Regions from separate parts of the Streptomyces finlayi genome, predicted to be linked through region 2. Evidence: riboswitches for the same ligand, from Rfam matches in the RefSeq annotation. Region 2 holds a riboswitch; the other holds the start of a gene.
The links. A riboswitch is a leader RNA that binds a small molecule or an ion and turns the genes downstream of it on or off. The one in region 2 is predicted to bind glycine.
Positions count from the first base shown of each region.

Region 1: linked by a shared signal. The riboswitch ahead of gcvP (aminomethyl-transferring glycine dehydrogenase) and the one ahead of gcvT (glycine cleavage system aminomethyltransferase GcvT) in region 2 are both predicted to bind glycine.

Region 1 is NZ_CP045702.1:6,859,461-6,874,794, reverse strand. It holds gene F0344_RS31490 (glutamate-cysteine ligase family protein) at 1-1,201, opposite strand, end outside; gene F0344_RS31485 (hypothetical protein) at 1,688-2,275, shown strand; gene F0344_RS31480 (DUF5999 family protein) at 2,578-2,784, shown strand; gene gcvP (aminomethyl-transferring glycine dehydrogenase) at 2,872-5,757, opposite strand; glycine riboswitch at 5,950-6,047, opposite strand; gene F0344_RS31470 (PRC-barrel domain-containing protein) at 6,181-6,549, shown strand; gene F0344_RS31465 (DNA polymerase IV) at 6,474-7,928, opposite strand; gene F0344_RS31460 (MerR family transcriptional regulator) at 8,004-8,618, opposite strand; gene F0344_RS31455 (bifunctional nuclease family protein) at 8,787-9,260, opposite strand; gene ftsR (transcriptional regulator FtsR) at 9,314-10,057, opposite strand; gene F0344_RS31445 (FHA domain-containing protein) at 10,099-10,896, opposite strand; gene F0344_RS31440 (DUF881 domain-containing protein) at 11,087-11,881, opposite strand; gene F0344_RS31435 (small basic family protein) at 11,887-12,219, opposite strand; gene F0344_RS31430 (DUF881 domain-containing protein) at 12,216-13,136, opposite strand; gene F0344_RS31425 (mannose-1-phosphate guanyltransferase) at 13,234-15,334, opposite strand, start outside.
Region 2 is NZ_CP045702.1:2,085,720-2,101,053, reverse strand. It holds gene F0344_RS09485 (DEAD/DEAH box helicase) at 1-1,181, shown strand, start outside; gene F0344_RS09480 (hypothetical protein) at 1,228-1,632, shown strand; gene F0344_RS09475 (SCO5918 family protein) at 1,688-1,999, shown strand; gene F0344_RS09470 (PP2C family protein-serine/threonine phosphatase) at 2,225-3,496, opposite strand; gene F0344_RS09465 (hypothetical protein) at 4,061-4,324, opposite strand; partial or broken gene F0344_RS09460 (L,D-transpeptidase family protein) at 4,978-5,193, opposite strand; gene F0344_RS09455 (hypothetical protein) at 5,338-5,787, shown strand; gene F0344_RS09450 (hypothetical protein) at 6,271-6,615, shown strand; gene F0344_RS09445 (L-serine ammonia-lyase) at 6,823-8,208, opposite strand; gene glyA (serine hydroxymethyltransferase) at 8,363-9,622, opposite strand; gene gcvH (glycine cleavage system protein GcvH) at 9,641-10,018, opposite strand; gene gcvT (glycine cleavage system aminomethyltransferase GcvT) at 10,158-11,285, opposite strand; glycine riboswitch at 11,441-11,538, opposite strand; gene F0344_RS09425 (AAA family ATPase) at 11,701-12,375, shown strand; gene F0344_RS09420 (enhanced serine sensitivity protein SseB) at 12,457-13,227, shown strand; gene F0344_RS09415 (enhanced serine sensitivity protein SseB C-terminal domain-containing protein) at 13,371-14,159, shown strand; gene F0344_RS09410 (ABC transporter substrate-binding protein) at 14,344-15,334, shown strand, end outside.

The sequences.
Region 1 (15,334 bases), 4.8 Mb from region 2:
AGCGGCCGGGCCGCGGCCAGAGCAGTTCCGCGTCGATGCCGTGGCGGCAGGCGGTGTCGAAGTTCTCGGCTGCCGCGGCGAACGGCAGCCTGTTCCATACCGGGCGCGGTTCCTCCGCGAGCGCGCGCACGAGACCGTAGTAGAAGGCGGCATTGGCGATGACGTCGGTCACGGTGGGTCCTGCCGGCAGGACCCGGTTCTCGACGCGCAGATGGGGAACACCGCCCGCCAGGCCGTACACCGGCCGGTTCCAGCGGTAGACGGTCCCGTTGTGCAGGACGAGCTCCGCCAGCTGCGGCACTCCGCCCTCGTCGAGCACGCGGAGCGGCTCCTCGTCGTCGCGGATGGGCAGCAGCGGCGGGAAGTAGCGCAGGTTCTCCTCGAAGAGCTCGTACGCGGAGCTGATCCAGCGTTCTCCGAACCACGTCCTCGGCCGCACCCCCTGATTGTGGAACTCCGGCGGGCGGACGTCGGTGGACTGCTGGAACAGGGGTGGGCGGGACTCCCGCCACAGTTCCTTGCCGAAGAGGAAGGGTGCGTTGGCCCCGAGCGCGACCTGGACGGAGGCGATGGCCTGCGCGGCGTTCCAGACGTCTGCGAAACGCTCCGGTGTCACCTGGAGATGCAGCTGGACCGAAGTGCAGGCCGACTCGGGAGCGATGGACGGGGAGGTGAACTCGAGTCGCTCGACTCCCTCGATATCGAGGGCGAAATCCTCGCCGCGCGCAGCCGCCATTTGGTCGTTGAGCAGCGTGTAGCGGTCCACCTGCGAAAGGTTCGCCGAGACCACGTCGTCCGGTCCAAGGGTCGGCAGGATTCCGATCATCATGATCCCGGCGTCGACCTCGACGGCCTTGCGGTGGGCATAGGCGAGACCAGTTCTCAGCTCCTCGGCGAGCTGGTCGAATACGCGTCCGCTCAGCCGGTGCGGGACGATGTTTACTTCGAGATTGAACATCCCCAGTTCGGTCTGGAAATCCTTGCTCGCGATGCGCTGGAGCACCTCACCATTCATCATCCGCGGCATACCGTCCGCGCCTGCGAGATTCAGCTCTATCTCCAGGCCCATGAGATTCCGGGGACGCTCGAACCTCCGGTCGGCCAGCAGCCTCCCCAGCCCCTCCAGGCATTGGTTGAGCTTTTCGCGGTACGCCCGCCGATCCGACAGGTCGAACGCGCCCGCCACGATCTTCTCGCCCATCGCAGCGTCCCTCCTCGGTTGACCGGCCCGCGGCTCAGGCCGTTCGTATCAGGGTCGATAATGCCCAGAGGAAGTGATCGATAACGCCCCCATCGCCCCCAGGTACCCGATAGTCTGGTGACGGAAGCCGGGGGCACATTCCGCAGGCATGCGACAGGTGCACATTCCGCAGCCGGACGCGCGGTGAAAGTGCCGACGAGTTTCAGCCTACCGCCGTATCGGGTAAACCCCAGGCGGAGGAAGTCGGGGCCAGGCCGAATCGCCATAAAGTCCGCATTCCGCAGTCCTGATACCGCCTTGCGGACCCTATGGGAAACAGCTAGCGGAAACACCGCGTGAACGCGTGTCGTATAAACTCCGCGAACGAGGCAGAGAGTTGACGCACAGGCCCCGTTTTCCGGCCGTCCTCTGGCCCCGGCACGCCGACAGCGTTGTCTGCAACCCGCCCACGCATCACCGTGTCTCCGAAGTGAGAGGCGACCCACCATGCCGCTGCATGTACCCCAGGCTCCCGCGCCCGCATTGCGCAGCGTTCTCACAGCACTCGGTTCTCCTACCGCAGTCCGTGAGGCCCGCACGCCCGCTCTCCGGTCCGTCCAGGGACCGCTGAGCCCCGAACTGCCGCTGCCCGTCCACGTACTGAACCGGATTACCCCGAACGAGCCCGCACCCCGCACCCGCCTCACCGGCTGGCGTTTCATGATCCGCAGCGGGGACCAGGCCGTCGCCGCCGCGGAAACCATGCTGACCGCCGACGGCTGGGCCTTCTCGCACTTCTTCGAGGGCCCTTACATCGCCTCGACCGAGCTGGCCGTACGCCAGGCCGAAGCGGCGCCGGCGGCCTACCAGCCGCGCCTTCTGTCCATCCCCGGTCTCTACATGCTCACGCTGTGGCTGCACGGCGACACCGAAGCCGACCCCGCGGGCGGCACACTCGCCCCGACCGACGTACTCGTCCCCCTGGCGCCCGCGCCCCCGGGCATCGCCGCCCACCGCCCGCACGCGGTCGCCGACCTGTTGCCCGTGATGACACTGCGCATTCCTCCCGGCCCCCTGCTCGGCTCCCCGGCCTGACCCGCTCCACCACGCCCCCGTCGTACCGCCCCGGCTCCCGGGGCGCCGCGGCGGGGGCGCACTCCTGCCCGTCCGGCCTAGTCCGTACGGGCCACCCCGAACCACCCGAAGAGACAGTGGAGTTACGGCGAACCGCCCGGCCGGGTGATGCGTCATGAGAGGAGTACAAGAGCTGCCGCGAAATCCCTGCGGATTGACGCCCGTGGGGCAACACTGGGACCGGACCGACTGATACGGGGGCGGCCATGAACACACCGTCAAGCCGCACGACACTCAACTCAACGCAGCGAAAGAACCCAGCCATGTGCCAGCACCAGCCACCCTGCCCGTCCGCCGACTCCGCCGACCGGGAGGCCGCGCGCCTCACGGCACACCACCCGGAGCAGGGCTGGAGCCTCCTGTGCAACGGCGTCCTCCTCTTCGAGGACACCGGCGAGCTGCTGCCGGACGGGCAGATCATCGCACCGCACCGGCCGCTGGAGACCGGCCGGATCATGAAAGCCGCCTGACAGCGGCCGTACGAACTGGGGCCGGCCGGAGAAGTCTCCGCACCGGCCCCGACGCGTGTCCGCGTCACGTCCTACCGCTCACATGTCTCAGTGGTCGTACTCGTCCAGCGGCGGGCAGGAGCAGACGAGGTTGCGGTCGCCGAAGGCACCGTCGATCCGGCGCACCGGCGGCCAGTACTTGTCGGCTGCGGAGACACCGGCCGGGAAGACGGCCTCCTCACGGCTGTAGGCGTGCTCCCACTCGCCACCGAGCGCCGCAGCGGTGTGCGGGGCGTTGCCCAGCGGGCTGTCGTCCGCGCTCCACTCACCGGACGCGACCTTCTCGATCTCGCCGCGAATGGCGATCATCGTGTCGCAGAAGCGGTCGAGCTCCGCGAGGTTCTCGCTCTCGGTCGGCTCGATCATGAGCGTGCCGGCCACCGGGAACGACATGGTCGGCGAGTGGAAGCCGTAGTCGATCAGGCGCTTGGCCACGTCGTCGATGCTGACGCCGGTCGCCTTGGAGATCGGCCGAAGATCGACGATGCACTCGTGCGCGACCAGACCGGCCGGGCCGTTGTACAGGATCGGGTAGTGCGGCTCCAGGCGCTTGGCGATGTAGTTGGCGGCGAGCACAGCCACCTGCGTGGCCCGCTTGAGGCCTTCTCCGCCCATCAGGCGCACATACGCCCAGGAGATGGGGAGGATGCCCGCGGAGCCCCAGGGAGCGGCCGAGATCGGGCCGACCCCGGTCTCCGGACCCGCGGCTGGCTGGAGCGGGTGGTTCGGCAGGTACGGCGCGAGGTGGGCGCGCACACCGACCGGGCCGACGCCCGGACCGCCGCCGCCGTGCGGGATGCAGAACGTCTTGTGCAGGTTCAGGTGCGAGACGTCGCCGCCGAACTTGCCGGGCTTGGCCAGACCGACCAGCGCGTTGAGGTTGGCGCCGTCGACGTACACCTGACCGCCCGCGTCGTGGACCTCGCCGCAGATGTCCGCGACGTGCTCCTCGAAGACGCCGTGGGTGGAGGGGTAGGTGATCATGAGCACGGCGAGCTCGTCGCGGTGCTTCTCGATCTTCGCGCGCAGGTCCTCGACATCGACCTCGCCGTCGTCGGCGGTCTTCACCACGACGACCTTCATGCCCGCCATCACGGCGCTCGCGGCATTGGTGCCGTGCGCCGACGAGGGGATCAGGCAGACCGTGCGCTGCTCGTCGCCGTTGGCGCGGTGGTAGGCGCGGACGGCCAGCAGACCGGCGAACTCGCCCTGCGAGCCGGCGTTCGGCTGGATGGAGACGGCGTCGTAGCCCGTGACCTCGGCGAGGCGCTCCTCCAGCTCGCGGATCAGGGTCAGGAAGCCCTGGGCCTGCTCGGCCGGCGCGAACGGGTGCAGCGCGCCGAACTCGGGCCAGGTGATCGACTCCATCTCCGTGGTCGCGTTCAGCTTCATGGTGCAGGAGCCGAGCGGGATCATGCCGCGGTCCAGCGCGTAGTCGCGGTCGGCCAGCTTGCGCAGGTAGCGCAGCATCGCCGTCTCGGAACGGTGCTGGTGGAACACGGGGTGCGTCAGGATCGAGTCGGTCCGCAGCAGGCCCTCGGGCAGCGTGTCGGCGGCGGCCGCGTCCAGCGCCTCGATGTCGCCGTCGGCGCCGAAGGCGGCCCAGACAGCGGCGATCTGCGTACGGGTCGTGGTCTCGTCGCAGGCGAGCGAGACGAGGTCGCCGTCGACGAGCCGCAGGTTCACTCCGCGCTCACGGGCGTCCGCGACGATCTCCGCGGCCTTGCCGGGGACCCGCACGGTGATCGTGTCGAAGTAGGAGCCGTGCACCACATCGGCACCGGCGGCGCGCAGGCCCTCGGCGAGGATCGTGGCGTAACGGTGTGTGCGCAGCGCGATCGTCCGCAGCCCGTCGGGGCCGTGGTAGACGGCGTACATGCCGGCCATCACCGCGAGGAGCACCTGAGCGGTACAGATGTTGCTGGTGGCCTTCTCGCGGCGGATGTGCTGCTCGCGGGTCTGGAGGGCCAGGCGGTACGCCTTGTTGCCGTCCGCGTCCACGGAGACCCCGACCAGACGGCCGGGCAGGGAGCGGGCGAACTTCTCGCGTACGGCCATGAAACCGGCGTGCGGTCCGCCGAAGCCCATCGGCACACCGAAGCGCTGCGTGGTGCCGACCGCGATGTCCGCCCCGAGCTCGCCGGGCGAGGTGAGCAGGGTCAGCGCCAGCAGGTCGGCGGCGACGGTGACGATCGCACCGAGCTCGTGCGCCTGCTCGATGACGGGCTTGAGGTCGCGGACGGCCCCGGAGGCGCCCGGGTACTGGAGCAGCACGCCGAAGACGCCCCGCTCGGCCACGTCCGCCGGGATGCCCGCGGCGAGGTCGGCCACGACGACCTCGACACCGGTCGGCTCCGCGCGGGTCTCCATGACCGCGATCGTCTGCGGCAGGGTGTCCGCGTCGACGAGGAAGACACCGCTCTTGACCTTGCCGACGCGCCGCGCCAGCGCCAGGGCCTCGGCGGCGGCGGTGCCCTCGTCGAGCAGGGACGCGCCCGAGGTCGGCAGCCCGGTCAGCTCGGCGACCATGGTCTGGAAGTTGAGGAGCGCCTCGAGACGGCCCTGGGAGATCTCCGGCTGGTACGGGGTGTACGCCGTGTACCAGGCCGGGTTCTCCATGACGTTCCGGAGGATCACCGGCGGGGTGAAGGTGCCGTAGTAGCCGAGCCCGATCATCGGGGCGAGCACCTGGTTGCGGTCGGCGAGGGAGCGCAGTTCGGCCAGTACCTCGGCCTCGGTGCGGGCGGCGGGGAGCCGCAGCGCCTCGGTACTCCTGATCACGTCGGGCACCGCGGCGGCGGTGAGCTCGTCGAGGGAGCCGTAGCCGACCTGGGCGAGCATCTTCGCCTGGGCCTCACCATCCGGCCCGATGTGGCGCTGCTCGAAGGGAATGCCCTGCTCCAGCTGGGAAAGCGGAGTGCGACGGGGGGTCATGATGGAGGCCTCCTGGTCTGTTACGACCTGCGAGGGGCACCACGGCGTGGCTGCCCGAACGGCCTCCCCCTCTGTCATCTCGACCTGAGAGCTTCACCGGCCGCCAGGGGCGGACCGGCTTTCACCGTCGGTGAGGAAGAGTCCCGCGCCGGCATGTGCCCGAACGGGTCCCGTCCTGCTTTCCAGAGTGACCTCAGCCGTGCGGTACGGGGGCCTGAGAGATTCCGGGGAGGATTTGCTCCTTCGGCGCCTCCGGATTCTTCACCGGAGGACTCTCCCGCACGGGGTCAGCAGCCACTGCCAGCGTACCAGCGGGCACACGTCGGCTGTCTCGAGTGGCCGATGCCCTCGAGCTGCACTTTCGTAGTGCTTGTGGAGTAATGGGGGGACCACCCTCAGTTGTCGCGACCAGCGGGAGGCACCGTGCAGACCGACATCGATCCGCGCAGCCTGATCGGCCGCAAGGCATTCGACCGCAAGGGCGCCAAGATCGGAACGGTGGATGAGGTCTATCTCGACGACGCGACCGGGGTTCCCGAGTGGGCGGCCGTCCGTACCGGGCTCTTCAGCCGGGACGCCTTCGTGCCGCTGGAGCCGAGCGAGTTCGTCGAGGACTCCCTGCGCGTCCCCTTCGACCGCGCGTTGATCAAGGACGCGCCGGACTTCGGCGTCGGCCGGCATCTCTCACCGGAGCAGGAGCTGCAGCTCTACCGCCACTACGGTCTGGACTCGCCCCCCGAGGAGCCGTCCCCGGACCGCGACTTCGGCCGGTTGGCGGGCCAGGAGGAGTAGTCGGCGGGGTCCTTCACGAGCGGCAGCGGCTCGGCGGGCTGAAGCTCCGGGTCGTCGATGCGGAAGGTGCGCACCCGGCCCGGGGGGTCGCCCGGCTCCTCGAAGCGCACCGTCACCCGGCCCACGCCGCTGCCCTGGACCCATCCGTGGCCGTGTGTCTCGTGCCGTACGTCGTGTCCCGAGGGCCAGCGCCGTTCGGCGAGCTGCTCAGGCGTCTCCTCTGCGGCCTCCTCGGCCCCTTCCGCGGGCCCCTGCTCCGCACCTGCCTCTTCGGTCACCTCGGCGTCCATGGCGGCGCTGAGCGCGTCGGCGGCCTGGGCGAACAGGTCTTCCTGGGTGTAGTCCGCCAGCCCTGTGACGCCCACACCGAGCAGCCGCACGCCCCCGGTGGTGTCAACGGCCTCCAGCAGCCGCGCGGCGGCCTCCCTGATGACGGTGGGATCGTCCGTGGGGCCGCGCAGCGTCTCGGAGCGGGTGAGCGTCGAGAAATCGTAGCGCCGGACCTTCAGCACGACGGTCCTCCCCGACCGTTCCGCGGCGCGCAGCCGCCGCACACAGCGGTCCGCCAGCCGTTCCACCTCGCTCCTGACGCGCACGCGGTCGTGCAGGTCCACATCGAAGGTGTCCTCGACCGACACGGACTTGGCGTCGCGCTCCGCCACCACGGGCCGGTCGTCGTACCCGAGAGCCATCAGGTGCAGCGAGGAGCCGTGCGCCTTGCCCAGCAGCCGTACGAGCTCGGCCTCACCGGCATCGGCGAGGTCGCGGACGGTGGTCATCCCGGCCCGCCGCAGGTGGTCCCCGGTCGCCGGCCCCACACCGGGCAGGATGCGCACGGACATGGGCGCCAGAAGCTCGCGTTCCGTCCCGGGCTCGATCAGGACCAGGCCGTCCGGCTTGGCCTCCTCCGAGGCGATCTTGGCGATCATCTTGGACCCCGCGAGGCCGACGGAACCGGTGAGTCCGGTGACGGCTCTGATCGCCGTACGCAGCCGCTCGCCGATCTCGCGGGCCGAGGCCGCGTCGTCGGCGACCCCGCCTGCCTCCAGGTCGACGAACGCCTCGTCCAGGCTGAGCGGCTCCACGAGGGGCGACAGCTGCCCCAGGAGCCCCATCACCTGGTCGCTCACCGTCCGGTACAGGGTGAAGCGCGGCACGAGGTAGGCGGCGTTGGGTGCGAGCCTGCGCGCCTGGGCCATCGGCATCGCCGAGTGGATCCCGAAGCGCCGCGCCTCGTACGAGGCGGTGGCCACGACCCCGCGAGGCCCGAGCCCGCCGACCACCACGGGCTTGCCGCGCAGGCTGGGCTTCGCCGCCTGCTCCGCGGAGGCGTAGAAGGCATCCATGTCCAGATGCAGGATGGTGGGCGCGGCTCTCACATCAGTCGATGCTGCCCTACGCCACTGACAATCGGTCTGCCCGGCGCCCCCGAGGGCCCGGGCAGTTCCCCTCGCTCACCCGGCGCGGTTGCGCCGTCTGGCCAGTTCGTCCGCGGGGTTGTTGCCGATCAGTGTCTCGCCGGTGTCGACCCGCTCTCCGTGCAGCTGGGACAGCGCCACGTCCACGTCCCGCCAGACGACGCCCACGGCGATACCGAAGACGCCCTGGCCCCCCTGGAGGAGCTTCACGACCTCGTCGGGCGATGCGCACTCGTAGACCGTCGCGCCGTCGCTCATCAGCGTCATGCGTTCGAGGTCCTGGAATCCGCGGGCCCTCAGGTGCTGGACCGTGCTGCGGATGTTCTGCAGAGCGACCCCCGTGTCCAGGAACCGCTTCACGATCTTGAGGAGGACCACATCGCGGAAACTGTAGAGGCGCTGCGTCCCCGAGCCGTACGCCGGACGCACGCTCGGCTCGACCAGCCCCGTGCGCGCCCAGTAGTCGAGCTGTCGATAGGTGATGCCCGCCGCCGCACACGCGGTCGGGCCGCGGTAGCCGATATCGCCCACCGCTGTTACGCCGTCCGCCTCCACCACCGGCTGAACCGGCTGCCGAATGGTGTGGTCGGCTGCACTGCCATGCTGCGGATACGGCCCGCCCGCCACCGTACCGTCGCCGCTGCTTCTCACGCCGACCTCCGTCCTTGACCTGCCATCTCGAAGGTAGGCAGTCACTCGGGGTGCGTCAACGATCGCCACACTCGGCACGCCGAGTGATAATCACCCAGAGGGTGGTTTCCCGCGACTCAAGACGGGGAACGGCTTGTCGGATGCGCTGACGGCACCCCTGAGGGACGGTCACTGACTGTTGGTATCGAAATCCTCCGGCGAGATCTGGTCGAGGAACTCGCGGAACTTCTCCACCTCGTCCTCCTGCTCGTCGGGGATGGCGATCCCCGCGTCGTCCAGCACCCCGTCACTGCCGTAGATCGGCGTGCCGGTACGCAGGGCGAGCGCTATGGCGTCGGACGGCCGCGCGCTCACCTCGACCCCACTCGCGAAGACCAGCTCCGCGTAGAAGACCCCTTCCCGGAGGTCCGTGATGCGGACCTCGGTGAGCTCCTGGCCGAGGGCCTCGAGCACATCCTTGAAGAGATCATGGGTCAGTGGCCTGGCAGGAGCCATGCCCTGCTGGGCGAAGGCGATCGCTGTCGCCTCGCCGGGACCGATCCAAATGGGGAGGAACCGGTCGCCTCCCACTTCACGCAGGAGCACGATCGGTTGATTGGAGGGCATTTCTACCCGGACACCCACAACGTCGAGCTCGTTCACACAGCAACCCTAGGACGTGCTCGCCATGTTTGGGTAGTCGGGCGCCGCCGACGTCAGTGGAGCCGGATACCGAGAGCCGCCTGCACGAGCGCCGAATGGAGCCGTACGGAGAGCTCCGCCAGCTCCTTCGCGGTGGCCTCGGCATGGGCCCTGGCCTGCGGGTTCCTGTGCCGGCGCAGGGGTGCGACCACCTGCTCGACGAGCCCTGCCTCCCGGTCCGCGGCCGCGCGCATGGCCCGAAGGTGCCGAGGCTCCAGACCGAATCGCCCCAGATCCGCCACAAGTTTTGCCACGGTGACCATCTCGGCGTCGTAGGCGCCCTCGGGAGTGGACGAGACCAGCCCGTAGGACTCCCACGCGTCGAGCTGGTCCTCACCGACCTCGGCGGCGGCGAGGAGCTCCGCACGCCCGATCCTGGCCGCTGTCACCCGCCCCTGGTCGGCGCCCCAGGAAACCTCGCCGGAGTCCCCCTGCCCCCCGGCAGCCGGCAGCGCGACCCTCTCGCCCCGGGCCAGGGCATCCAGATGACCTCGGATGACCTTGAGCGGAAGGTAGTGGTCCCGCTGCATCCGCAGGACCTGAGCCAGCCGCTCCACATCGGCGGGGCTGAACTTCCGGTACCCGGAAGGAGTCCGCTGCGGCTCGATCAGCCCTTCGGCCTCGAGAAACCGGATCTTGGAGATGGTGACTTCCGGAAACTCGTCGCGCAGCCGAAGGAGCACCGTGCCGATGCTCATCGCGGGCTCGTCCGCGGTGGCGGTGCCGTGACCGGCACCGCCCGTCGATGTTCGCACCATGAACCTTCCTGGGGGTCCCCCGGACGGAGTCCGGGGGAGGGTCACACGCCCCGCTGGCTCGCGTAGAAGACCAGCCGGTACTTGCCGATCTGGACCTCGTCGCCGTTGTTCAGCGGAACGGAATCGATGCGTTCGCGATTGACGTACGTACCGTTGAGGCTGCCGACATCCCCCACCGTGAAACTACCGTCGGGGTTCCTGTTGAACTCCACATGACGCCGCGACACGGTCACGTCGTCGAGGAAGATGTCACTCTGCGGGTGGCGTCCCGCCGTGGTCAGGTCGCTGTCCAGCAGGAAACGACTGCCCGAGTTCGGACCCCGGCGCACCACGAGCAGTGCGGAACCGGCCGGCAGTGCGTCGACGGCGGCCTGGGCCTCCGGCGACAGCGAGGGAAGCATGGTCTGACCGGTCGCCTCCGCCTCGTACGCCTCGAGACCGGAGATCGAGATGGTCGACGTCGTCTCCGAAGCACGCTCCGGCACTCCGCCCCTGAGCGGCGCGCCGCAGTTGGAGCAGAACCGGCTGGCCTCGGCGTTGCGGTGCCCGCACCTCGCGCACACCGGCATGGAGGACCCCTCCGGGGCGTGCGCGAACCCGCCACCCGTACGTGAGGCCGATGGTTCACCGAAACCTATGCGCCCGGCACCGGCAGGGTCAGCGGGCGAGGCGCCGTGCGCACCCGGAACGTCACCGGGTGTTCCGGGCACTTCGTCACGGAAGAGCGGGCGGTCAACGCCCTGCTCCTCGCCCTGACCGGACCGCGGAGCGCGGTGGCGGGCAGCGCTGTTGCTGTCCTCGCGTGCGCTCTTTCCGAACAACTTCGCAAACAACTTCACGGGCGTTTCCCCTTGACCGACATAGACCCGCCCGTGGGGCAGGACGAACCCTGAATGAACACACCTGCCGACCCGGACATCTTCACAACGTCCGTATCCACTCGACAGTTTCCACCACGCGCCACGAATACGATGCGCCGACCCCCCGGAACCTCATGCCCGTGTCCCCCGGCGCCCATGCGCCACGGCTTCACTGGGACGACGACCGAGCGTAGTCAGGCCGATCGGCTGGTCGCAAGGCGTCCACGACGATGTCGTCGGCGCGGGCCACCTGCGCGGTGGCCTGCTCCTTCTCCAGCGTCTGCACGACCCCGCCGGGGATGTTGAGCGCCGGCTCCAGATCCTGCGGCTTGCCGATGACCTTGAACTCGTACGGGGGCGCGACCTTGCGGCCGTCGACCTCGATCGCTCCCGCGGAACCGGAGAAGTACGTACTGGCGACGACACGGACACCGTCGACCTCGATCGCCTCGGCACCGGCCGCCCGCAGCTCCTGGATGGCGTCCAGCAGCATGTCCGCCTCGACCGCACCGCTCGGGTCGCTGATCGTCAGCGTGATGCCGGGTCCGTGCGCCGCCACGGTGCCGGCGAGGATGCCGAGCTGCCGTTCCTTCTCGCGTGTCTGTTTCCTTGCCTCTTCGGCCTGGTCGGAACTGTTCTCCAGCTCCGTGCGCTGATCGTCGAGCCGCTGTTTCTCGTCCTGGAGCCGCTGCGTCCTGTCGTCGACCTCGTCGAGGATACGGACCAGGTCCTCCTGACGGGCTCCGCGCAGCGCGCTGTTGTCACTGTTGGACCTGACCTGGATGGCCAGCCCCAGCCCGAGGACGAACAGCAGCAGAGCGACGATGAGCTGGGCGCGGCTCACCCGTGGCGGCCAGAGCCCCGCCATCAGCCGCTGGCGCCCGGAGAGCACAGTGGGTGCGGATGCGCCGGCCGGCTGCTCGCCGGTGCGCTCCTCGCCGTTGGGAGTTGCTTCGTTACTCATCGGCCTCAAGCCCGGAAGACGTGCCGACGGATCGCGGCGGCGTTGGAGAAGATGCGGATGCCGAGCACGACCACCACACCGGTGGAGAGCTGGGCCCCGACACCTAGTTTGTCGCCGAGGAACACGATCAGGGCGGCCACCACCACGTTCGAGAGGAACGAGACCACGAAGACCTTGTCCACGAAGATGCCGTCCAGCATGGCCCGCAGGCCACCGAAGACGGCGTCGAGCGCGGCGACGACGGCGATCGGCAGGTAGGGCTCGACCACCGCCGGCACCTCGGGCCGGACCAACAGTCCGACCACGACTCCCACGACGAGGCCCAGTACGGCGATCACGATGTGCCTTTCCCTGTATCTGCCGCACCACTGCCGGTGTCTGCGGCCATCGGTTCTGCTGTGCGCACGATCAGGCTCGGCGCAGCGGGCAGGCGCACCTTCTCCTGATCCGAAATGCTGGTACGGATGTCGAAACTCTCCTGGAGCGCATGGAGATACTGACCGTCAGCACTGTCCTGGAACGCCGTGCTCAGCCGCTTGCCGTCCCCCACCGCGAGCACGGTGTACGGCGGTACGAGCGGTCTGTTGTCGACCAGTATGGCGTCGCCCGCCGCGCGGATCGCCGAAAGAGCGGTCAGCCGCTGCCCGTTGATGGCGACGGCCTCGGCGCCGGACTGCCAGAGGCCGTTGACGACCCGTTGCATGTCCCGGTCCCGTACCCGTCCGGTGTCGGCGAAACCCGTGGACTCACGCGGCCCGCCACCGCCCTGGTCGGTCTCCCTCGCGTCGTCGACGACGAGCTTCACGCCGGGTCCTTCGACCGGGGTCGCTCCGGAGAGCAGCGCGACGAGTTCGCCCTGGGCGCCGCCGTGCTGTTCGAGTGCCTTGCGCTGCCGCTCGCTCACTTCGATACGCAGCTCGTCGACGTCGGATTCGAGGGCATCGGCCGCACTGGTCTCCGCGTCGATGCGATCGATGAGCTCTTCGCGTTCCTTGGCCACCACAGGGGCCGAGATCCGGGCCTCCGCGGCACCGAGAGTCACCACGAGAGCGGCCACCACCAGGCCTGCTGCGAGACCGAGCTTCGACGTGAGCGTGCGGGGCAGGCCCTCGCTCCCGTCGGCCTTCCGGCGTGCGGACGCCTCGGCGTATCCCTCATCGAGGCTGTGGTCCATCACATTGGTCAGCAGCGACATCGACGCGTCGGGGCGGGCAGGCGGAGAGGCGGTGCTCCGATCGGGGGGCTGCTGCGGCATGCCGCACATCGTCGCACGTCGCCGAGGCTACCGCCGAATGGCCCCACCGGTGCGCCGGGAGCGATGCCGTGGCAGCTCCCGGCGCACCGTGTCCAGGTCAGTCTCCGGCGCTGTCCACAATGGCCGACCACTCGTCGAGCAGCGCCTGCGACGACGCGTCGTCGGGGCCCTCCGCCCACAGATGGGTGACCGCTTCGGCCGGGTCGGGCAGCACCATCACCCAGCGGCCGTCCGCCTCGACGACACGCACCCCGTCCGTGGTGTCCACCTCGCGATCCCCGGCGGCTTCCACGACGCGGCGCATGACGAGCCCCTTGACCGCCCAGGGCGTCGCCAGGTCGCGGCGCAGCACGTGGGCGCGGGGAATGCGGGCATCGATCTGGCTGAGCGTGAGCTGGGTCCTCGCCACCAGGGCGAGCAGCCGGACGAACGCCGCCGAGCCGTCGAAGACACTGCTGAATTCGGGAACGATGAACCCGCCGCGCCCGTCTCCACCGAAGATGGTGCTCTCTTCGCGCCCCACCCGGGTCAGGTCGTCCGGCGACGTGGTCGTCCACTCGACCTGCGTGCCGTGGTAGGCGGCCACCTGCTCGGCGACGCGTGTGGTCGTCACGGGCAGCGCCACGCGTCCACTGCGCCGCTCCGCGGCCACGAGGTCGAGCATCACCAGCAGCGCCCGGTCGTCCTCGATGATCCGGCCCAGTTCATCCACGAGGGAGAGGCGTTCACCCACGGGGTCGAACCGCACGCCGAAGGCGGCCCGCGCGGAGGACACGATCTCGCCGAGGCGCACCAGTCCCGCCCGCCTCGACTCGGCGGTCTCGGTGGGCCTGGACTCGTCGAGCCCGGGGTTGATGGTCAGCGCGTCGACACCGAGACGTCCCAGCAGACTGGGCAGTACGAGCCCGGCGCTGCCGTTGGAAGCGTCGACGACGACCTTGAGGTTCGCGTCGGCGATGCCGGTCGTGTCGACGTTACGGAGCAGGGAACCCGTGTACGAGTCGAAGACGCTCGACGGGAAGTGCAGATCGCCGATCTCGCCCGGGAAGGCCCTGCGGTACTCCTGGCGGGCGTAGACCCGGTCCAGCTTGCGCTGCAGCGCCTGGGAGAGGTCCGCTCCCCGTTCGTCGAAGAACATGATGTCGACCGAGTCGGGCACCCCGGGGGACGTACGGATCATGATGCCGCCCGCGCTGCCCCGCGCGGTCTGCTGACGGGCCACCGGCAGGGGGACGTTCTCCAGGTCCCTGACGTCGATCGCGCTCGTCTGCAGGGCGGAGATGACGGCTCTCTTCAGAGCTCGCGCGCCACGGGAGTGGTCACGTGCGGTGGTGACCGTCGCCCCCTTCTTGAGGGTCGTGGCATAGGCGCCGGCCAGCCGTACCGCGAGCTCGGGGGTGATCTCGACGTTCAGGATGCCGGAGACGCCGCGGGCGCCGAACAGGTGCGCCTGTCCGCGCGACTCCCAGATGACCGAGGTGTTGACGAAGGCGCCGGCCTCGATCGTCTTGAACGGGTAGACCCGCACATTCCCCTGAATGATCGATTCCTCACCGACCAGGCATTCGTCACCGATGACCGCACCGTCCTCGATGCGGGCGGCCCGCATGATGTCGGTGTTCTTTCCGATCACGCAGCCGCGGAGGTTGCTGTGCTGGCCGATGTAGACGTTGTCGTGCACGACTGCCCGGTGCAGGAACGCGCCGGACTTGACGACGACGTTGGATCCCACCACGGTGTGCTCACGGATTTCGACGTCCGCCTCGATCTTGGCGTAGTCACCGATGTACAGGGGGCCGCGCAGCACCGCGTCGGGGTGCACTTCGGCGCCTTCGGCCACCCATACGCCCGGGGAGATCTCGAAACCGTCGAGCTCGACGTCGACCTTGCGCTCCAGGACGTCGGCCTGGGCCTTCACATAGCTCTCGTGCGTGCCCACGTCTTCCCAGTAGCCCTCGGCGATATAGCCGTAGATCGGCTTGCCTTCCTTCATGAGCTGTGGAAAGACGTCCCCGGACCAGTCGACGGAGGTGTCCGCCTGGACGTAGTCGAACACCTCGGGCTCCATCACGTAGATGCCCGTGTTGACGGTGTCCGAGAAGACCTGGCCCCAGGTCGGCTTCTCCAGGAATCGTTCGACCTGTCCCTCTTCGTCCACGATGGTGATTCCGAATTCCAGAGGATTCGGAACCCGCGTC
Region 2 (15,334 bases):
CGGGCCGCGACGCCCTGGGACGCGGGCGAACCGGCTCAGGCAAGACCCTCGCCTTCGGCCTGGCGCTGCTCGCCCGCACCGCCGGTCAGCGGGCCGAGCCCCGCCAGCCCCTGGCCCTCGTCCTCGTGCCGACGCGTGAGCTGGCACAACAGGTGACCGACGCCCTGGCCCCTTATGCCCGCTCGGTGAGGCTGCGCCTGGCCACCGTCGTCGGCGGAATGTCGATCGGGAGGCAGGCCAACGCGCTGCGTGGCGGTGCCGAGGTCGTCGTTGCGACGCCGGGCCGGCTCAAGGACCTCATCGACCGCGGTGACTGCCGGCTCAACCAGGTCGCGATCACCGTCCTGGACGAGGCCGACCAGATGGCCGACATGGGCTTCATGCCCCAGGTCACCGCGCTGCTCGACCAGGTCCGCCCCGAGGGCCAGCGGATGCTGTTCTCCGCCACCCTCGACCGCAACGTCGACCGCCTGGTCCGCCGCTATCTCACCGACCCGGTCGTCCACTCCGTCGATCCGTCCGCAGGCGCGGTCACCACGATGGAGCACCACGTCCTGCACGTCCACGGCGCCGACAAGCACCGGACGACGACCGAGATCGCGGCGCGCGAGGGCCGGGTGATCATGTTCCTGGACACCAAGCGGGCCGTGGACAAGCTCACCGATCACCTGCTGGCCAGCGGTGTACGGGCCGCGGCCCTGCACGGCGGCAAGTCCCAGCCGCAGCGCACCCGCACCCTGGCCCAGTTCAAGACCGGGCACGTCACCGTGCTGGTGGCCACGAACGTCGCCGCCCGCGGTATCCACGTCGACAACCTCGACCTCGTCGTCAACGTCGACCCGCCGACCGATCACAAGGACTACCTCCACCGCGGCGGCCGAACCGCGCGGGCCGGGGAGTCCGGCAGCGTCGTCACCCTGGTCACTCCCAACCAGCGCCGCGACATGACCCACCTCATGACCGCCGCCGGCATCGTGCCCCAGACCACCCAGGTCCGCTCCGGCGAAGAGGCACTCGGTCGGATCACCGGCGCCCAGACCCCTTCCGGTATTCCCGTGACGATCACCGCGCCGGTGGTCGAGCGTCGTCAGCGCGGCGCCTCCTCACGCGGACGGCGCAGCCCCGCCTCGGCTGCACGGCGCGTGACCGCGCATCAGTCCTCCTTCGATGCGGCGGCCTAGAACCCTCGTGATCAGGAAACTGCCCAACCTCCGCAGGAGACACACGTTGACGCTGGTTCAGATGCAATCCCGCTCGGCCAGTGCCACCCTCGGGCACACGGCGGCGGCCAAAGCCAAGGGCACAGGCGGACCTCAGGTCTGTGACGACATGACTGTCGAGGTCGCGCTGTCTGTCATGGTCAGTGCCCGCACCGGGCACCTGCTTGTCTGCGACCCCTACGGCCCGTGCACCCAGCTGGTCACATGGGCACAGCTCGCCGCAGTACGCGACAGCCCCGACTACACCGACCGGGTTCAGCTGCGCGACATCCTCGGCGACCGCAGGCCGCCCACCCCGCCCGTGACCACGATGCGTCAAGCCGAGCATGCAAAGCGCGGCGGCTTGCTCTATGCGCTGCCCGCCGCCGACGCACGATTCAGCACTTCGGGCATCCTCGCCCTTGCCGGCTGAACTGCCTCACCGCGACACAACCCTCTTTTCTCCTCTCCTCTCCTTGTGAGGCATCATGCGCTGTGTCATCGCCCGCTTCCCGTTCGACCTCACGAGGAGCGGCGTCCTGGAATCGATGAACGGCATCAAGCCCGAGCGGGTTTCCGGCGAGTCCGTGATCATCGGCCGACGCACCTACCCCGTCAAGCAGGTCGGACAGGTCGTCACACGCCAGGACCGCCGCGACTTCAGCGCCGGCGAAGTCCTGCGGGCCATGGCGCAACTCGGCTTCACCTGCCGAGACCTTCCCAAGGCCTCCGCCCCCACCCGCGTTCTCAGCCCGTTGCAGCGCGCGTCCGCGGCGCTCGGCGCCTCTGTGGCCGCCTGACCGATGGGCAGGCGCGAGCCGCCGACAAGCAGCGATGAGGGTCCGACCGGGTGCACCGGTCGGACCCTCACCGCTGCCGAGGTGTCTCGGCGCGGCTACGGGTCAGCGGTCGCAGTGGCCGAAGTCGCCCATGGTCCGGGCAGGGGTGGTGACGAGGTCTTGTCGCTGACGGCGCCGAGGGCGCCTGTCCGGTCCCGGTCCTGGGATGAACCTGGCCGGGAGACTTCACTTTCTGGGATCTGCGGGCCCTGGGGGTGCGGTGTGCTGTCCGGCCGTGGGGGAGGCGTCGATGACGTCAGCGCCGTGGTCGGCGTCGCGGCGGGTGGACTCGGTGCCGTACCAGTCCAGGCACATCACGGTCGCGTCGTCGTGAAGGAGGCCGTCATGGGCACTGACGACGTGCTCGATGAGGACACGAGCGGCCTCCCGCGGGTGCAGGTCCTGAGTGCTCTCGATGAGGGCCGGCAGATCGAGATGCGCGGCGCTGCGCTCCTGCATTCCGTCGGTGAGCATGATCAGCCGGTCCCCGTCCCGCAGGTCCAGGCGCTGGACCGTGTAGGTGTGCGGGGCCAGGAAGCCGAAGGGCATGTCGATGGCCGGCTTGATCTCCTCGACCTTCCCGGCGCGCAGGCGCAGGGGCCAGGGATGGCCGGCGTTGACGAACTCGGTTTGACCGTCGTGCAGGCTGATCCGCAGCAGTTGCCCGGTGACGTAGCGGCCGCCGCTGTGCTCGGCGACGGCCTGGTCGGCGATCCGTGCTTGTTCGGCGAGGCCGGCTCCCTGCCTGCGTGCGCGGCGCAGCGCGCCGACCAGCAGGGTGGCCAGGAGGGCGGCGTCGACGTCGTGGCCCATGGCGTCGGTGACGGACAGTTGGACGTGGTCGCGGTCTATGACGTAGTCGAAGGTGTCGCCGCCGACATGCTCGGCCGGCTCCAAGGCCCCGGCGACCGCGAACTGGGCGGCCTCGCAGGCCAGGGAGCTGGGCAACAGCTGGTACTGGATCTCGGCGGCCAGGCTCAGCGGAGTGGTGCGGCGGCCCCACTGGTACAGGTCGGTGAAGGGCCGGTTCGCGATGATGATGTAGGACAGGGCGTGGGCGCTCCGGCTGATTTTCAGCAGGGTGTCCGGGCCGGGGTGGTGGGGCAGATGAAGCTCCAGCAGCCCGAGCGCGTCCCCGCGATTGGTGACCGGTGCGATCACCCGCGTCCAAGCACTGCCCTCTATGGCCTCCACATGCGGTTGCTGGGCCCGTATCACCCTGTCGTAGACGGTGCCGGAGACGGCGATCGGATCTGCGGGACGCTCCAGGTCGATGTCGTCCGCGGTGCCCAGGCGGACGACGGAGGCGCCGGTGAAGTCGGTGATCAGGAACGACACCGACCGGGCGCCGAGCTGCCTTCGCAGAGTTGTGGCGATGACGTCGACGGATTCCACCGGCGGGGCGGCCTCCGCAGCGGCCAGCGCCTCACCCAGTTCGTCCATTCCTCTGTTCCGCATGGAATAGCCCTTCCCTCCTGTCGTGGCCGCCCCGGTACGTGCCTGGCGAGACGTCTTTTCGGGCGATCACGAAAAGGCAAGCTACCTCACTGCGGACACGGGCTCCCCTTTTCGGCCGAGCGACGTGGGGCTGGCCTGTTCCCGCCGTAGCTGTCGTACTCCGACTGGGCGGCTGTGCACCGCGAGCCGGCCGGAAGGACGCGCTGCCGCCGGGTCGTGTCTGCCGGCGACCTGGGCGAGGACAGCACCGGGTACCGGCGGCGACGTGCGCTTCGAGCGAGGCCCTGCCTTGTTCGAGTTGATGTTCGGGCGTCTTCGGTGACGCCGGCAACAGTGGAATGCGTTCGCGCGTGCGGCCGATGGGTTCCGGCTTCGGCTCCCTTTCGGCGTGCTCCTTGTGCTCGACATCGGAACTGTTCGCCACCGTGCAACTAGAACCTCAGCACTCGATGATGTTGACCGCCAGCGCGCCGTCTCCTTGTACTTGGCATTCGGCCACCAAACTCATTTGCCGCCGGGGCCCGCTGGTCATGCCCCGGCCAGCTGCCCCTCGTCCCGGCGTGGCTACCGGCGGGCGGTGAACTTCCCGTCGGGCCGTTTGTGCAGCCAGCCGCGATCGGCGAGCTTGGTCATCTTCGCCCGCAGCGGCTCCAGCTTCCCGCGCACCGCTACCTCCAGTCCCAGTTCTTCGCCCACCGTCCTGACCTGCACCAGGCTGTCGGCGGCCCGAACGATCTGGCGGTAGTCACCGGGCAGCGCGGTCTCGTCCGGGGCCTCGCCGCGGCGCCGGATCAGTAGCACCGCACGCCCCGCCACCTGCGCTTTCACCGGAGCCACCGCAGCGGCGGCTCCGCCTCGATGCGGTCCTGTTCGGCCAGCCGGTGCGGCACCCGTTCGGCGATCGCGAGTTCCTCTCGCTCCGCCTGAACCTCCTCAAGAGTCGCTCGCCCAGTTCCTCGGCGCGCACGTCCAGCTCGCTCCGGCGAGCCATGATCCGCTCCAGCTCGGACATCCCCGCTCCCTCCCCGCGGTCCGGCGGCGTACCGGCACGACGACGGATCGTAGGCGGACTCTCACGACAGGCCTCGCTTTCCGGTGCGCCCAGCCCGTACCTTTTCAGCCGGCTGCGGGAGCCGGGCAGCACGAAGACGCCTTCCGCGTCCAGGATCACCCCTCGCTCGGCATGGAAGTCCCAGGGACTCTTGAGGGACTTCCATGCCTGTCTCAGGGAGATTCCAGGGACTTTCCGCTGCGGAGGGCAGGGAAGGCTCGGCCTTGGCGGGTGCGGGACTTTCGCTCGAACAGCCGGTGGTGAGGCCGGCGAGCAGGGCGGCCGCGGTGACGGCGGGCGCGAGACGGCGTGACGTGTTGGTCTTCATGACTGCTTCCGGGTGCGGGGCGGCCACGTGCGGGCCGGAGAAGAGGAGCCGGGACCCTCCTCGGGAGGGGACCCGGCGCGTCGCTGGAGGCCGGGCGGTTGGTCAGCCGATGGCGATGCGCGGGTGGCTGGACGGCGTGACCCAGCTCATGATCCGGTCCATGGTCGGGCGCGGCACGGACACGCAGCCGGCGGTGGCGCCGTTGCCGTTGACGTGGAGGAAGATACCGGCGCCGCGGCCTGGGACGGCGGGCCATCGGTTGAAGTTGATGACGAGGGCTTTGGCGTACTGCGTGGGGTAGTTGATCAGGCGCTCGCTGGACGAGGTCGGCAATCAGACGAAGGAGATCAGCCCGCGCGGTGTCGAGACGACGACCGACGCGACCGACTACACGTCGGAGACGGTCTACGACGGATCCAGAGGGTTTACAACCTCACGGTCGATGGAGTCCACACCTACTTCGTGTACGTCGCCGGCCCTATGGCGCTGGTCCACAACGCCAACCCGCCGGTCCAGGGCGCCTGCGCCGTCACCGGTGGGCCCTACCGGGGTGGCCAGTACAAGGACCAGCATGCGAAGAAGGGCGTGATGCGTAACCACATGTCGGCGAGCCAGTCCATCAAGGATGCCTTCAAAATGCCGGAGGGGCAGGGTCTGACCATCCAAATGGACAAGTCCGATCATCACGCCACGGAAAGCTGGGGCAGCAGTTACGACGGACAGATGCACCGTTCCCACCAGTCGTATCTTCTCAAGCAAGGGCGCCTCACAGACGCTCTCCAGATGGACATCGACAACGTGAAGTCGATGTTCCCAGGCAAGTACGATGCCGCGATCGATGAGATGGTCACGAAGCTGCCCAACTTCATCGAAGCCGCAAACAAGGCCGGGTTCAACCGGCCGATCACCTAATCCCGGAGGCCACCTTGATCGACATGGAGATTCTGCCGTTGGAGGGCTTTCCCGAGGTGCGCTTCGGGATGTCCAGGCAGTCCGTCAGAGCGGCTCTGGGGGGAGCCGTCCATCTTTCGCCGCTCGTCATACGCTCCGGTTCTCTCGGACGCCTATCACGAGTTGGGGATGATCCTGGGATACGACGACAGGGACTCGCTGTGTTCAATCGAGGTGGCCGCCCCGGCGGAGCTGAGTCTGCGAGGCGTGGGACTGCTCGGCCGTTCCCACGCGGAGGTACTGGCGGAGCTCCGATCCGCCGGTGTCCCCGTGGAGCAGAAGGGCTCTGATTGGGTTGTCCCGGGGATGGGCATCGTACTCGGCAATCCGCATGCGGACACTCCGGGGGACTTCCGCAGCGTCCTCATCTCCTCACGCACCCGAGTGAGTTATGAATTCTCCTTCTTCGAAGGGGAAGGGCGAATCGCGCCGGGGAGCTTCGAAGTGGATTCTCACCGTGGCTTCGGAGTCGTTCGGCTGGGGTCCCCGAAGGAAGAAGTGCGTGAACTGCTCGGCGGCGGCATGGAGTCCGAACCCGAATTCGGTCCCGTCTCGCAGGACCATTTTCTGTCAGTGGGTGCGGCTGTCGGATACGACTCCGAGGACCGCGTGACACGCGTCGTCATGGCCCGGCCCGCACAAGTGGTGTACCGGGGCATGGAGCTGATCGGGCACCCCTACGCCGAAGTCATGGCGGCAGCGCGCAGACAAGGCGTCACCGTCGTGGCGCGTGAGGCCGAACTAGGCTTTCCGGAGGGCGGGTTCAGCGTGTGGACGGCGCTGCGATGAGCCACCGGGCAGCTTGCCCGAGGGGCATTTGTTGTTGAGTGCATGCTACGAAGCCCAGGCCAGATACCTGTCCTGGGGGATATGCCAGGGACTTTTCAGGGACTTTCAGCTCTGCCAGAGGGACTTTCCAGGGATGATCCGCCATACGAGGTGGACAGTCCGTGACAGGGCTGAAAGGCGAGAAACCCCTGATCAGAGGCTAAGTCCTCAGCACTCGATGATGTTCACCGCGAGCCCGCCGCGCGCCGTCTCCTTGTACTTGACGCTCATGTCGGCACCGGTCTCCTTCATGGTCTTGATGACCTTGTCGAGGGAGACCTTGTGCGTGCCGTCGCCGCGCAGTGCCATCTTGGCCGCGGTGACGGCCTTGACCGCCGCCATGCCGTTGCGCTCGATGCAGGGGATCTGGACGAGCCCGCCCACCGGGTCGCAGGTCAGGCCCAGGTTGTGCTCCATGCCGATCTCCGCGGCGTTCTCCACCTGCTCGGGCGAGCCGCCGAGCACCTCGGCGAGAGCGCCCGCCGCCATGGAGCACGCGGAGCCGACCTCGCCCTGGCAGCCGACCTCGGCGCCGGAGATCGAGGCGTTCTCCTTGAACAGCATGCCGATCGCCCCGGCCGAGAGCAGGAAGCGTACGACGCTGTCCTCCTTCTCGGCCTCGGTGCAGCCGCCTGCCGCGAAGTTCATGTAGTAGTGCAGAACGGCGGGGATGATGCCCGCGGCGCCGTTGGTGGGGGCGGTGACGACCCGGCCGCCCGCCGCGTTCTCCTCGTTGACCGCCATCGCGTAGAGGGTGATCCACTCCATGGAGTGGGCCTGCGGGTCGCCCTCGGCGCGCAGCTGACGGGCGGAGTTCGCCGCGCGGCGGCGGACCTTCAGGCCGCCGGGCAGGATGCCCTCGGTCGCCATGCCGCGCGCGACGCACGCCTGCATGACGCGCCAGATGTCCAGCAGACCGGAGCGGATCTCGGCCTCGGTGCGCCACGCCTTCTCGTTCTCCAGCATCAGTGAGGAGATGGACAGACCCGTCTCACGGGCCAGGCGCAGCAGCTCGTCACCGGTGCGGAAGGGGTGCTTGAGCGCGGTGTCGTCCGGGACGATCGGGTTCTCCCCGGCCACCGCGTCCTCGTCCACGACGAAGCCGCCGCCGACCGAGTAGTACGTCTTCTCCAGGAGCGGTGCGCCCTCGTGGTCGTACGCGAAGATCGTCATGCCGTTGGCGTGGTACGGCAGGGCCTTGCGGCGGTGCAGGACGAGCTGCTCGTCGGTGTCGAAGGCGATCTCGTGCATGCCGAGCAGATTGAGGCGCCCGGAGGAACGGATCTCCTCGACGCGTGCGTCGGCACCTTCGACGTCGACCGTGCGGGGCGACTCGCCCTCCAGGCCGAGCAGGACGGCCTTGGGAGTGCCGTGGCCGTGACCGGTGGCGCCGAGCGAACCGTACAGCTCGGCCCGTATCGAAGTGGTGTGGGCCAGCAGGCCCTCGTTCTTCAGACGGCGGGCGAACATACGGGCCGCGCGCATCGGGCCGACGGTGTGGGAGCTGGACGGGCCGATGCCGACCGAGAAGAGGTCGAAGACCGAGATGGCCACGGGAGGACTCCTAAGAGGGTTGGTAGACGCCGTTGTCTGCCGGGTGGTGCGGGACGGGCCGGCGGGCCCGCGGAGCGCGGGGCAGCGATGAGGGCACCGTGCTCACTGTTCAGTGTGCGCGGTGCCCCCACCGGACGTGCAAACTGCGGATGTCTTACTTGAGGCCGGGGTACAGCGGGAACTTGTCGGCCAGCGCGATGACGCGGGCCTTCAGGTCGTCCGCGTCGTAGGACGGCTTGAGGGCCGACGCGATGATCTCCGCGACCTCGGTGAAGTCCTCGGCCTGGAAACCGCGGGTGGCCAGGGCCGGCGTACCGATCCGCAGACCCGAGGTGACCATGGGCGGCCGGGGGTCGTTGGGGATGGCGTTCCGGTTGACCGTGATGCCCAGCTCATGGAGCCGGTCCTCGGCCTGCTGGCCGTCCAGCTCGGAGTCACGCAGGTCGACGAGGACCAGGTGCACGTCCGTGCCGCCGGAGAGGACCGAGACGCCGACCTCGGTGACGTCCGGCTGCACCAGACGCTCGGCGAGGATGCGGGCGCCGTCCAGGGTGCGCTGCTGGCGCTCCTTGAACTCCTCGCCCGCCGCGATCTTGAACGAGACGGCCTTGGCCGCGATCACGTGCTCCAGCGGGCCACCCTGCTGGCCGGGGAAGACCGCCGAGTTGATCTTCTTGGCGAGCTCCTGCGTCGACAGGATCACGCCACCGCGCGGACCACCGAGGGTCTTGTGCGTGGTGGTCGTGACGACGTGGGCGTGCGGCACCGGGTTGGGGTGCAGACCCGCCGCGACCAGGCCGGCGAAGTGCGCCATGTCGACCATCAGGTACGCGCCGACCTCGTCCGCGATGCGGCGGAAGGCGGCGAAGTCGAGCTGGCGCGGGTAGGCGGACCAGCCCGCGACGATCAGCTTCGGCTTGGACTCCTTGGCGAGGCGCTCGACCTCGGCCATGTCCACGACGCCGGTCTCGTCGACGTGGTACGGGACCACGTTGTAGAGCTTGCCGGAGAAGTTGATCTTCATGCCGTGGGTCAGGTGACCGCCGTGGGCCAGGCTCAGGCCCATGATCGTGTCGCCCGGCTTCAGCAGCGCGAACATCGCGGCGGCGTTGGCCTGCGCACCGGAGTGCGGCTGGACGTTCGCGGCCTCGGCGCCGAACAGCGCCTTGATGCGGTCGATCGCGATCTGCTCGACGACGTCGACGTGCTCGCAGCCACCGTAGTAGCGGCGGCCCGGGTAGCCCTCGGCGTACTTGTTGGTGAGGACGGAGCCCTGCGCCTCCATGACCGCGACCGGAGCGAAGTTCTCCGAGGCGATCATCTCGAGGGTGGACTGCTGGCGGTGGAGCTCGGCGTCGACAGCGGCGGCGACGTCCGGGTCCAGCTCGTGGAGGGAGGAGTTGAGAAGCGACATCAGGGGGTCCCTTGGGTCTCAGTTGCCGGAGAACTCGGTGTACTCGTCGGCGGAGAGCAGGTCCTCCGGCTCGTCCGTGACGCGTACCTTGAACAGCCAGCCGCCCTCGAAGGGAGCGGAATTCACCAGCGACGGGTCGTCCACGACGTCCTGGTTGGCCGCGGTGACCTCACCGGTGACCGGCGAGTACAGATCGCTGACCGACTTGGTCGACTCCAGCTCGCCGCAGGTCTCGCCCGCGGTCACCGTGTCACCGACCTCGGGGAGCTGGGCGTAGACGACGTCGCCGAGCGCGTTGGCGGCGAATTCGGTGATGCCGATCGTGGCCACACCGTCCTCGACGGCCGACAGCCACTCGTGCTCCTTGCTGTACCGCAGCTGCTGGGGGTTGCTCATGACCTGAATTCTCCTGTACGCGGGGGAGTGCTGATGAACGGTGGTCTTACGGTGTGAGACGCGACTGCGTCACGCCGGGAGTGCCGGAGCGCCGGGATGCCCTCGGAAACCGTCCCGGGTGCCTCTTACGGCGCAGTGGTTACTTCTGGCGCTTGTAGAACGGCAGGGCCACGACCTCGTACGGCTCGTGGGTGCCCCGGATGTCGACTCCGACGCCCGCGGTCCCGGGCGCGGCGTGCGCCGCGTCCACGTACGCCATCGCGACCGGCTTGCCCAGCGTGGGCGAAGGGGCGCCCGAGGTGACCTCGCCGACGACCTCGCCGCCGACGACCACGGGGAAGCCCGCGCGCGGAACCCGGCGGCCCTCGGCGACCAGGCCGACGAGCTTGCGCGGGGGAGCGGTCTCGGCGCGCTCGGCGGCGGCCCGCAGGGCCTCGCGCCCGACGAAGTCGCCCTCCTTCTCGAACTTCACGACCCGGCCGAGACCCGCGTCGAACGGGGTCAGCGCCGTGGTCAGCTCGTGCCCGTACAGCGGCATGCCCGCCTCCAGGCGCAGCGTGTCGCGGCAGGAGAGCCCGCAGGGGATGAGCCCGGCCGGGGCGCCGGCCTCGGTGAGGGCCTTCCACAGCCGCTCGGCGTGCTCGGGGGCGACGAACAGTTCGAAGCCGTCCTCCCCCGTGTATCCGGTACGCGCGATCAGCGCGGGGACACCGGCGACGGTGCCGGGCAGGCCCGCGTAGTATTTCAACCCGTCCAGGTCGGCGTCCGTGACGGACTTGAGGATGCCGGGGGACTCCGGGCCCTGTACGGCGATCAGCGCGTACGCGTCACGGTCGTCCCGCACGACGGCGTCGAAACCGGCGGCGCGCCCGGTGATCGCGTCGAGGACGGTCTGCGCGTTGCCCGCGTTCGCGACGACCAGGTATTCGGTCTTGCCCAGGCGGTAGACGATCAGGTCGTCCAGGATGCCGCCGTCCTCGCGGCAGATCATGGTGTAGCGGGCCCGGCCGAGGCCGACCGTGCCGATGTTGCCGACGAGCGCGTGGTCCAGCAGATCGACCGCCTGCGGGCCGGTGACCGTGATCTCGCCCATGTGCGACAGGTCGAAGAGACCGGCCCTGGTGCGTACGGCGTTGTGCTCGTCGCGCTCGCTGGCGTAGCGCAGCGGCATGTCCCAGCCCGCGAAGTCGGTCATGGTCGCGCCCAGCGAACGGTGCAGGGTGTCCAGCGCGGTGTGACGGGGGGCATTGCTCGGGGCAGTGCTCATGGATACGGCTCCAGGGCATGACGACAGAGGATGATCCCTCCCCATCTGTCATCGGAACCTGAGAGGTTCGCCGAGATGCCCTGAAGGGGTCGTCCCTGCAGAGGTCGGCTTGCACCTTGGGTGGAGCCGCGGAACGGCTCGCTTTTCAGATCTGCCTCATCCACGCGGTACGGGGCCTGAGAGATTCAAGGGAGGAACTTGCTCCTTCGGCGCCCGGCACACACAGTGTCCGGAACTCTCCCGCGCGGATTCAAACGGCCGGTATGCAGTTGGCGGGGTCATCATCGCACGGTATGCGGGAGAGTGGGGCGTCCGGTCCCGACGGATGCTGGACGGTCGGCCGGTTGTGCCGCATTACCTTTTCTTTACACTTCTTGGGCAGATATGGGTCACCGGACAGGGGGAGGCGACGACGTTGCAGCGTTACGCGACGACCGCGGGGGCCGCGCACGGCGCGGTGTCACCGCAGAAGGCGGTGCCCGTCCGTGAAACATTCGGTACGCACGCGCCCGTCGTGCGCGATCTGCGCAGCCGGGGCGGGCGGAGCCCTCGCAGCCTGGACTTCGCCGCGGGCGACGTGGTGGTCGTCTCCGGGCTGCCCGGCAGCGGCAAGTCGACCCTGATCCGCCGCACCGTGACGGACCGGGCCATCGACTCGCAGGACACCCGGGACCGCTGGGCCCGCGCCCTGCCCCGTTTACTTCCCTACGCCCTCTACCGCCCCCTCGTCCGGGCCGCCCACTACACCGGGCTCTGGCAGGCACTGCGATCCGGTGAGTCCGTGGTCGTCCACGACTGCGGCACGCAGACCTGGGTACGGCGCTGGCTGGCCCGGGACGCCCGGCGCCGGGGCCGCATCCTGCACCTCGTCCTGCTCGACGTCACGCCCGAGGTGGCGCGGGAGGGCCAGCGCGAGCGTGGACGCGGCGTCTCCGGTTACGCCTTCGCCCGCCACCGCCGCTCGGTCGGCCGGCTGATGCGCGACACGGAGACCGGCCTGCTCCCGGCGGGATGCGCCTCGGCGGTCCTGCTGGACCGCGGGGCCGCCGACGCCCTCGACCGGGTCACGTTCGAGAGCCGGCAGACGTGAGTGGCCACGGCGCCTGCCCCGTTCGGCCGCTCGTCTACGATCGCTGCCGCAAGGCATGACCAGAGGGGAAGCAGGGGACCAGTGGAGAATCCGGCGCCGTTCGGGGCGCAGCCGCACCATGGCTGGCCGGCCAACGAGCTCGAAGAAGTGCTGACCGCTTCCCTCGGCGTCCCGGAAGCGGGCGGCCGGCTGCTCGAAGTGCTCGGCCGCAGTCAGATATGGGTGCCGCTGCCCAGCGGCGGCAGCCCCGCGAGCGCGGACCTCGACCTTCCGATGATGGACATCGACGGCGCCGCGTACGTCCCCGTCTACAGCTCCGAGGCGCAGTTCCTGCTGTGTGTCGGCACGCACCTCTCCTTCGCCGTGGCGCCCGCCCGCGAGTTCGCCCGCGGGCTCCCCCCGCAGGTCGGCGTCGCGGTGAATCCGGGTGGCGCCGTCGGACTGCCCCTGCCGCCGGCCGCCGTCGCCGAACTGTGCCGGGCGGGCCGCACCCCGCTGGACGGTCCCGCCGGAGGCGGCCGGGTCACGCTCTACGAGCCGGACTGGCAGCAGGACCCCGTGGACTTCCTCGCCGCGGTGTCCGGCGAGTTCGAGGCGAGCGGCGTGGTGAGCACCGCCCGCCGGGCGCTGGCCACCATCGAGGGCGGCGATCCCGTCCTCTTCGTCGGCGTCGAGTTCGCCACCTGGGACGGCGCCGGGCAGCGGGCCCCGATGGACGCCCTGGGCCGCGCGCTCGGCCGGGTCCAGCCGCCCTGGCCGGTCAATCTCGTCCTGCTCGACGTGGCACAGGACCCGGTCGGGGACTGGATGCTGGCGAAGGTGCGTCCCTTCTACCGGCGCGAAGGACACTGATTTAGCGGCGCGCGGGACACCGGCCGCCGTCAAGCCGGTGTCAGAAGCGAGGCATAAGCTGGTTTGATGGCACGGCGGGGTCGCACCCGTATGCCCGGAAGTGGCGGGGCGACACAGCGGATCGATGAGGGGCGGGACCCAGAGTGAGCGTGTCAGGCACCGCGGCGGCCGGGCAGATCGAGCACATGCTGGGCCAGGTGACGCCCGGGCGTTACGACGCGTACGAAGCTCTTCTCCAGGCCCTCACCGACGGCCGGGTCTGGATGCTGCTCTGGCACGGCACCGCCGGCGCCCCTGACGCCCAGTACGGGAACATGCAGGTCGAAGGGCTGGGCTACGCCCCCTGTGTGACCTCCGCCCAGGAGCTCTCGGCCAGCGGCTGGAACCGCGCCCACGAGCTGGTCACCGGACGTGACATCGCCCGCGCGCTCTTCCCCGACCGCTGGGGGATCTGGCTCAACCCGCACGCCCCGGGCGGCGGCGTCGGCATCCCCTGGCTCGACCTGCGCCGGATCGCCACCGGGCTCGACCGCATGCCCGCCGGGCCGCTGCGGCTCTCCGAGCCCGCCATCGAGATCCCGCAGTTCTACGCCATGCTCACGCAGAACGCCCACCGCACCCCGGCCGTCCGCTCCCTGCGCCGCGCCTGGGTGCAGCCCGCGCTCGGTGTCCCGTACCTCGCGATCGGCCTCGACCTCTACGACACGGGGCGGCCGTCTGTCGACGCCGTGCGCGTGATGATGCAGCAGTCGATCGGCACGGTTCCCGACGGCCTGCCCGTCTCCACCGTCTCCATGTCCGACGAGTACGACCCCGTCGCGATGTGGCTGCGCGCCAACTCCCGGCCCTTCTACGACCGCGAGGCGCACGCCCCGGCGGGCGGTTCGCCCGCCGCACCCGGCTACGGCTACCCGCCCTCCGCACTCCGCTGAACCCGCCCCGATTTCGCTCGGGTTGGATGCGGTGAGCACGATGTGGGCTGTCTGTCGGGTTTGTTGAGTGTCCGGGTCTCAGGTAGGTATCACCGCTATCCGGACTGTTCTCCGCGCAGCCTCGCGAATGTAGTGTTCGGGCGATCGCTAGCTCTTCACATACTGCTGACCCGGGTGGGCCCACATGCGAATACAAACGTCCCGAGCTGTTCGGGCGATCACCGCAGCCGTAGCTGTCGGTCTGATCGCGACGGCTTGCTCCAGTGAGCGGACCGACGAAGCCAAGGGCGGGGAGAAGGACACCTTCGTCTTCGCCGGTGCGGGGGACCCGGGTTCCCTGGACCCCGCGCTCGCGAGCGACGGTGAGACCTTCCGGGTCACCCGACAGGCTTTCGAGGCACTGCTCGAGCACGAGTCGGGCGGCAGCGAGCTCGTCGGCGGACTGGCCGAGACGTGGGAGAGCAACCCCGCCGGCACGGTGTGGACGTTCAACCTCCGTAAGAACGTGAAGTTCCACGACGGTGAGACGTTCGACGCCGCCGCGGTCTGCGCGAACTACGACCACTGGTTCAACTGGAAGGGCACCTACCAGTCCAGCGCGGTCTCGTACTACTGGCAGTCCATCATGGGCGGCTTCGCGAAGAACGAGGACGCCGAGGCGCCGAAGGCGAACTACAAGTCCTGCACAGCGAAGGACGCCGGCACCGCCGTCATCGAGGTCAACGAGGCCTCGGCCAACCTGCCCGGCGGCTTCTCCCTGCAGGCCCTGGCGATCCACTCGCCGAAGGCCATCAAGGAGTACGAGAAGCAGGACGCGACCGCCAAGGGCGACGCCATCACGTACCCCAAGTACAGCCAGGAGGCCGGCACGGTCGCCGGCACCGGCCCGTACAAGATCACCAAGTGGAACAAGGGCAACAAGGAAGTCAGCCTCGCGCGCTTCGACGACTACTGGGGCGCCAAGGCCAAGGTGAAGAACCTGGTCTTCCGCACCATCTCGACTGAGGAGACGCGCCGCCAGGCGCTGCAGGCCGGTGACATCGACGGTTACGACCTGGTCGCGCCGGCGGACATCAAGACGCTGGAGGGCGAAGGCTACGAGGTCCCGACCCGTGACGTCTTCAACCTCTTCTACGTGGGCATGACCCAGTCGAAGAACAAGGCGCTGCAGAAGC